2 regions of the Streptomyces sp. NPDC031474 genome follow, and region 2 is predicted to be linked to the other one. Evidence: riboswitches for the same ligand, from Rfam matches in the RefSeq annotation. Region 2 holds a riboswitch; the other holds the start of a gene.
What was found. Region 2 has a riboswitch for glycine ahead of gcvT (glycine cleavage system aminomethyltransferase GcvT). Riboswitches for the same ligand answer to the same signal wherever they lie in the genome.
Positions count from the first base shown of each region.

Region 1 (3,398 bases), on a different contig from region 2:
GGTCTTCACGACGACGACCTTCATACCCGCCATGACGGCGCTCGCCGCGTTCGTGCCGTGCGCGGACGACGGGATCAGGCAGACCGTCCGCTGCTCGTCCCCGTTGCCCCGGTGGTACCCGCGGACGGCGAGCAGCCCCGCCAGCTCCCCCTGCGACCCGGCGTTCGGCTGCAGGGACACCTTGTCGTACCCGGTGACCTCGGCGAGCCGCTCCTCCAGCTCCCGGATGAGCGTGAGGTAGCCCTCCGCCTGCTCGGCCGGCGCGAAGGGGTGCAGCTGCCCGAACTCGGGCCAGGTGACCGGCTCCATCTCGGTGGTCGCGTTGAGCTTCATGGTGCAGGAGCCCAGCGGGATCATGCCCCGGTCCAGCGCGTAGTCCCGGTCGGCGAGCCTGCGCAGATAGCGCAGCATCGCGGTCTCGGAGCGGTGCCGGTGGAAGACGGGGTGCGTCAGGATCGCGTCGGACCGCAGCTGCCCGGCGGACAGGGCGTCGGCGGTGGCCGTGTCGAGCGACTCGATGTCGCCGTCCACGCCGAAGGCGGCCCAGACCGCGGCCACCTGCGCCCGCCCGGTCGTCTCGTCGCAGGCGATCGACACCTGGTCGGCGTCGACGAGGTGCAGGTTGACCCCGTGCTCCCGCGCGGCGGCGACGACCTCGGCGGCCTTCGCCGGCACCCGCACGGTCAGCGTGTCGAAGTACGACCCGTGCACGACCTCCACACCTCCGGCCGCGAGCCCGGCGGCGAGGATCGCCGCGTACCGGTGGGTGCGCAGGGCGATCGCCCGCAGCCCCTCCGGCCCGTGATAGACGGCGTACATGCCCGCCATCACCGCCAGCAGCACCTGCGCCGTGCAGATGTTGCTCGTGGCCTTCTCACGCCGGATGTGCTGCTCACGCGTCTGCAGCGCGAGCCGGTAGGCCTGGTGCCCGTCCGCGTCGACGGACACCCCCACGAGCCGCCCGGGCAGGCTGCGCGCGAACTTCTCATGGACGGCCATGTAGCCGGCGTGCGGCCCGCCGAAGCCCATGGGCACCCCGAACCGCTGCGTCGTGCCGACCGCGATGTCCGCCCCCAGCTCACCGGGCGACTTCAGCAGCGTCAGCGCGAGCAGATCCGCGGCCACCGTGACGAGCGCGCCGAGCCCGTGCGCCTCGTCGACGATCGCCTTGAGGTCGCGCACGGCGCCGGAGGCTCCGGGGTACTGCACGAGCACGCCGTTGATCTCGCGCCCGGCGAGCTCCGCCGGGATGCCGTCGCTCAGATCCGCGACGACGACCTCCACGCCGGTCGGCTCGGCACGGGTCTCGATCACAGCGATGGTCTGCGGCAGCACGTCCGCGTCGACGAGGAAGAGGCCCTTCTTGTTCTTCCCCATCCGCCGGGACAGCGCCATGGCCTCGGCGGCGGCCGTGGCCTCGTCGAGCAGCGACGCGCCGGAGGTGGGCAGACCGGTCAGGTCGGCGACCATGGTCTGGAAGTTCAGCAGCGCCTCGAGCCGACCCTGCGAGATCTCCGGCTGATACGGCGTGTAGGCCGTGTACCAGGCCGGATTCTCCATGACGTTGCGCAGGATCACGGGCGGCGTGAACGTCCCGTAGTACCCGAGCCCGATCATCGAGTCGAGAACCTGGTTGCGGTCGGCCAGCGAACGCAGTTCCGCCAGCACCTCGGCCTCGGTGCGCGCGCCCGGCAGGTCCAGCGTGTCGGCGTTCTTGATCACATCCGGTACGGCGACGGCGGTGAGCTCGTCGAGCGAGCCGTAGCCGACCTGCGCGAGCATCTTGGCCCGCGCCTCGAGGTCGGGCCCGATGTGGCGCTGCTCGAAGGGGATTCCCTGTTCGAGTTCGGAGAGCGGAATGCGATCGGCGGTCATTTCTGAGGCCTCCTGGTCTGACGACCTTCGAGGGTCACCACGGCGCGGGTACCCGGACGGCCTCCCCCTCTGTCATCTCAACCTGAGAGCTTCACCGGCCGCCCGAGGACAGCCGGCTTTCACCGTCGGTGAGAGCGGACGCCGTCGACGCCGTCGGCACCCGCCCTGCTTTCCAGAGTGACCTCGTCCGTGCGGTACGTGAGCCTGAGAGATTCCGGGGAGGATTTGCTCCTTCGGCGCCTCCGATGGTGTCCGGAGGACTCTCCCGCACGGGGTCAGCAGCCGTTGTCAGACTACCAGCGAGGTCAACGCCACCCTCTCGAGTGGCCGCCCGTCCCAAAGTGCTCTTTTGTAGTGCTTACGGATGAGTTGCGACCAAGTGGAGGGCCCGTGCAGACCGACATCGATCCGCGCAACCTGATCGGCCGCAAGGCGTTCGACCGCAACGGCACCAAGATCGGCACCGTCGACGAGGTCTACCTCGACGACGCCACCGGCGTCCCGGAGTGGGCGGCCATACGCACTGGTCTGTTCTCCCGCGACGCCTTCGTCCCTCTGGAGCCCAGCGAGCTGGTCGAGGGCACTCTGCACATTCCCTTCGACCGGGCTCTGATCAAGGACGCCCCGGACTTCGGCGTGGGCCGCCACCTCTCTCCGGAACAGGAACTCCAGCTCTACCACCACTACGGCCTCGACGTGGCCGCCCCGCCTCCGCTCCCCGACCACGACTTCGGCCGGCTCGCGGGCACGGACGAGAGCTGAGCCCCTCAGACACAGGCCTGTATCAGCTCCCGAAGGATCCCGGCAGGGTCGTACAGCGGCCGGGCGCCGTCCGTGACGACTCTCCGCGTCCCGTCGTCGACCGGATCGGCCCGCGCCCAGTCGGGAGAACCGACGCCCACCTCCACTTCCAGACCGGAACCGGTGACATACCGCCATTCGGTGATGGGCCCCCATTCCTGCACGCGGACCAGCTCTCCCAGAGACAGTTCCCGCGCCCAGGCGTCGTCGGCGGCGTACTGGTCAGTGGCCGTCGACAACACCACGAGATCGACGTCGGAATCGGGTCGCGCGGCGCCACGCGCACATGACCCGACGAGGAGCAGCCCGACCACGTCGCTCCGGTTCGCGGCCCAGCGGGTGACGCGATCCACCACCTGCCGCATCTCCGCCTCACGCTCCGGCGACACCCCACCCGCGTCCACGACCCGGCCTCCGTGCAGTTTCATCCAGCTCTCCCCTCCCCTACCGGCGCCACCTCGCAGGACGCCGCCGCCTCTCCGACTCACCCCACACCGTGAGCGGCTTCACTCTGTGTAACTGATCCGTCTCGCCGGGAGTTCCCAGTCCGGCCGTCCTCCTCAGGTATTCGCCGCACCAGCGGCAGCGGATCCGCCGGCTCCAGCTCCGGGTCGTCGGTCCGGAACGTCCGCACCCGTCCCGGCTCCGACTCGGGCGTCTCGAACCGCACCGTGACCCGGCCCAGCCCACTGCCCTGCACCCACCCGTGGCCGAGCTCGGCA
Region 1 covers NZ_JBVIJX010000019.1:219,053-222,450, forward strand. Annotated here, with positions in the region: gene gcvP (aminomethyl-transferring glycine dehydrogenase) at 1-1,875, opposite strand, end outside; glycine riboswitch at 2,058-2,153, opposite strand; gene ACZ5SK_RS35980 (PRC-barrel domain-containing protein) at 2,266-2,637, shown strand; gene ACZ5SK_RS35985 (nucleotidyltransferase domain-containing protein) at 2,643-3,104, opposite strand; gene ACZ5SK_RS35990 (DNA polymerase IV) at 3,161-3,398, opposite strand, start outside.
Region 1: another riboswitch for glycine. It lies ahead of gcvP (aminomethyl-transferring glycine dehydrogenase); the one in region 2 lies ahead of gcvT (glycine cleavage system aminomethyltransferase GcvT).

Region 2 (3,398 bases):
GCCGGAGAAGTTGAGCCGCATCCCGTGGGTGAGGTGGCCGCCGTGGGCGAGGTCCAGGCCGAGGATGGTGTCACCGGGCTGGGCGAGGGCGAACAGGGCGGCCTGGTTGGCGGAGGCGCCCGAGTGCGGCTGGACGTTGGCGTACTCGGCGCCGAACAGGTCCTTGATCCGGTCGATGGCGATCTGCTCGGCGACGTCGACGTGCTCGCAGCCGCCGTAGTAGCGCCGGCCCGGATAGCCCTCGGCGTACTTGTTGGTCAGGACCGAGCCCTGCGCCTCCATGACCGCGAGCGGAGCGAAGTTCTCCGAGGCGATCATCTCGAGGGTGGACTGCTGGCGGCCCAGCTCGGCGTCGACGGCGGCGGCGATCTCCGGGTCGAGCTCGTGCAGGGGCGTGTTCAGGACGGACATGCGTCTACGACTCCTCAGCCGGTGGTGAAGGCGGTGTACTCGTCGGCGGACAGCAGCTCCTGCTGCTCGCCCGCGACGCGTACCTTGAACAGCCACCCGCCCTCGAAGGGGGCGGAGTTCACCAGCGACGGGTCGTCGGCGACATCCTGGTTGACCTCGACGACCTCACCGTCGACCGGCGAGTACAACTCGCTGACCGACTTGGTCGACTCCAGCTCACCGCAGGACTCGCCCGCGGTCACCGTGGCACCGACCTCCGGGAGCTGGACGAACACCACGTCGCCGAGCGCGTTGGCCGCGTGCTCCGTGATGCCGACCGTCGAGACGCCGTTCTCGGCGCCCGACAGCCACTCGTGCTCCTTGCTGTAGCGCAGCTGCTGGGGGTTGCTCATGGCCTGAATTCTCCTGTACGCGGGTGGGTGCTGATGAAGGGGGGACTGCTGGAACCGTGCGTGAGCAGCGGGAATGTGTGCAGCGTCACGCGCCCGGACTGGTCTCAGTCTCTACTTGTGGCGCTTGTAGAAGGGCAGCGCCACGACCTCGTACGGCTCGTGGGCGCCCCGGATGTCCACGCCGACGCCCGGGGTCCCCGGCGCCGCGTGGGCCGCGTCGACGTACGCCATCGCGATGGGCCTGCCGAGGGTGGGGGAGGGGGCGCCGGAGGTGACCTCGCCGATCACGGCGCCGCCCGCGACGACCGCGTACCCGGCGCGCGGGACGCGACGGCCCTCGGCGACCAGGCCGACGAGGACGCGCGGGGGCTGTTCCTGCGCCCGCGAGGCCGCCGCGGCGAGCGCCTCGCGCCCCACGAAGTCGCCCTCCTTGCCGAACTTGACCACCCGGCCCAGCCCGGCGTCGAACGGGGTGAGGGCGGTGCTCAGCTCGTGCCCGTACAGCGGCATGCCCGCCTCCAGGCGCAGCGTGTCCCGGCAGGACAGGCCGCACGGGACCAGCCCGACGCCCTCGCCGGCCTTGGTCAGCGCCTGCCACAGCTCGACGGCGTGCTCCGGCTTCACGAACAGCTCGAAGCCGTCCTCGCCGGTGTAGCCGGTGCGCGCGATGAGCGCGGGGACGCCGGCGACGGTGCCGGGCAGACCGGCGTAGTACTTCAGGCCGTCGAGGTCGGCGATGGGGGCACCTCCCGGATCGAGCGAAGTCGAGCCTCTGGGGGAGAGCGAGGCCAGGATGCCGGGGGACTCCGGTCCCTGGACGGCGATCAGGGCGTAGGCGTCCCGGTCGTCACGGACCTCGGCGTCGAAGCCGGCGGAACGCTCCACCAGGGCGTCCAACACGACCTGCGCGTTGGAGGCGTTGGCGACGACCATGAACTCCGCGTCGGCGAGCCGGTACACGATCAGGTCGTCGAGGATGCCGCCGTCCGCGCCGCAGATCATGGTGTAGCGGGCGCGGCCCACGCCCACGGCCGCGAGGTCGCCGACGAGCGCGAAGTTCAGCAGGGCGCCCGCCTGCGGACCGGTGACGGTGATCTCGCCCATGTGGGAGAGGTCGAACAGCCCGGCCTTCGTGCGGACGGCGTTGTGCTCGTCGCGCTCGGAGCCGTAGCGCAGGGGCATGTCCCAGCCGGCGAAGTCGGTCATGGTCGCACCGAGCGAACGATGCAGCGCATCGAGCGCGGTGTGACGGAGTTCTTCGGTACTGCTCATCGGACGGTCGTCTCCCAAGGCATGACGGGCGAGGTGGTTCCTCCCCACTCCTCCCCATCTGTCATCGGAACCTGAGAGGTTCGCCATGACGGCCCGTTACGACGGGTCGGACATGGCTTGCACCTTGGGTGGGGCCGACCTCGTCGAGACAAGGGGCGGCCCGCTTTTCAGATGTGCCTCGCCCGCGCGGTAACGGGGACCTGAGAGATTCAAGGGAGGGACTTGCTCCTTCGGCGCCCCAGCGAAACTGCTGCTGAGGACTCTCCCGCGCGGATTCGAACGGCCGGTATGCAGTTGGCGCGGCCATCATTGCACGGCCCGCCCCGTTCGCGGCAGGCCGCATCTGTAACCGGCCTGTGTCGGTACGCGCACGAAATCGCGAGGCGCCGCGCATTACCTTCTCTTTACGCTTGGCGGGGATGAGGACTACCTGACCCCAGGGGAGGACGATCACGGTGAACGAGGCGACCACGGCGAGGACCACGGCATTCGCGACCATCTCGGGGATCGCGCTGCCCGCGCAGCCCGGCGCCCAGGCGCGCAACGCGTGCGGCCCACAGCCCGAGCCCGTCGTCCGCGACCTGCGCGAGCGGGCCGGCCGCAGCCCGCACGGCCTGCTCTTCGGCCCCCGGGACCTGGTCGTGGTCACCGGACTGCCAGGCAGCGGCAAGTCCACGCTCATGAAGCGGGCCGTGAGCGGCGTCCGCATCGACTCCCAGGACACCCGCGACCGCTGGGACGCCCGCGCGCCCCGCCTCCTGCCCTACGCCCTCTACCGCCCCCTCGTCCGCCTCGCCCACTACGCCGGACTGCGCCGGGCGCTGCGCGGCGGCAAGGGCGTCGTCGTGCACGACTGCGGCACGCAGGCCTGGGTGCGTGACTGGCTGGCCCGCGAGGCCCGCCGCCGCGGCGGCACCCTCCACCTGCTCCTGCTCGACGTCGGCGCGGACACGGCCCTGGAGGGCCAGCGCGAGCGCGGCCGAGGCGTCTCGCGGTACGCGTTCCTGCGCCACCGGCACGCCGCCGCCCGGCTGCTGCGCTCGGTGGAGAAGGGCCGGCTGCCCGAGGGCTGCGGCTCGGCGGTCCTGCTCGACCGCGACGCGGCCGACACGCTGCGCCGGATCGGATTCACGGGCTGAGGGCTCGGGCGGAACGCCCGGTACCCGCTAGCCTTTCAGCCACAGCAGAGTGAGCGGTTCTTAGCAGGCGGTAGGCAGATGGACTTCCCCCCGGCGGACTTCCCCACGGACTTCCCGGCGCAGGCGCACCCCCATTCGCACGGCGGATGGCCCGGCAACGAGCTGGAGGAGGTGCTCTCCGTCT
Region 2 covers NZ_JBVIJX010000011.1:116,885-120,282, forward strand. Annotated here, with positions in the region: gene glyA (serine hydroxymethyltransferase) at 1-411, opposite strand, end outside; gene gcvH (glycine cleavage system protein GcvH) at 426-803, opposite strand; gene gcvT (glycine cleavage system aminomethyltransferase GcvT) at 915-2,075, opposite strand; glycine riboswitch at 2,124-2,252, opposite strand; glycine riboswitch at 2,253-2,353, opposite strand; gene ACZ5SK_RS24035 (AAA family ATPase) at 2,531-3,214, shown strand; gene ACZ5SK_RS24040 (enhanced serine sensitivity protein SseB) at 3,293-3,398, shown strand, end outside.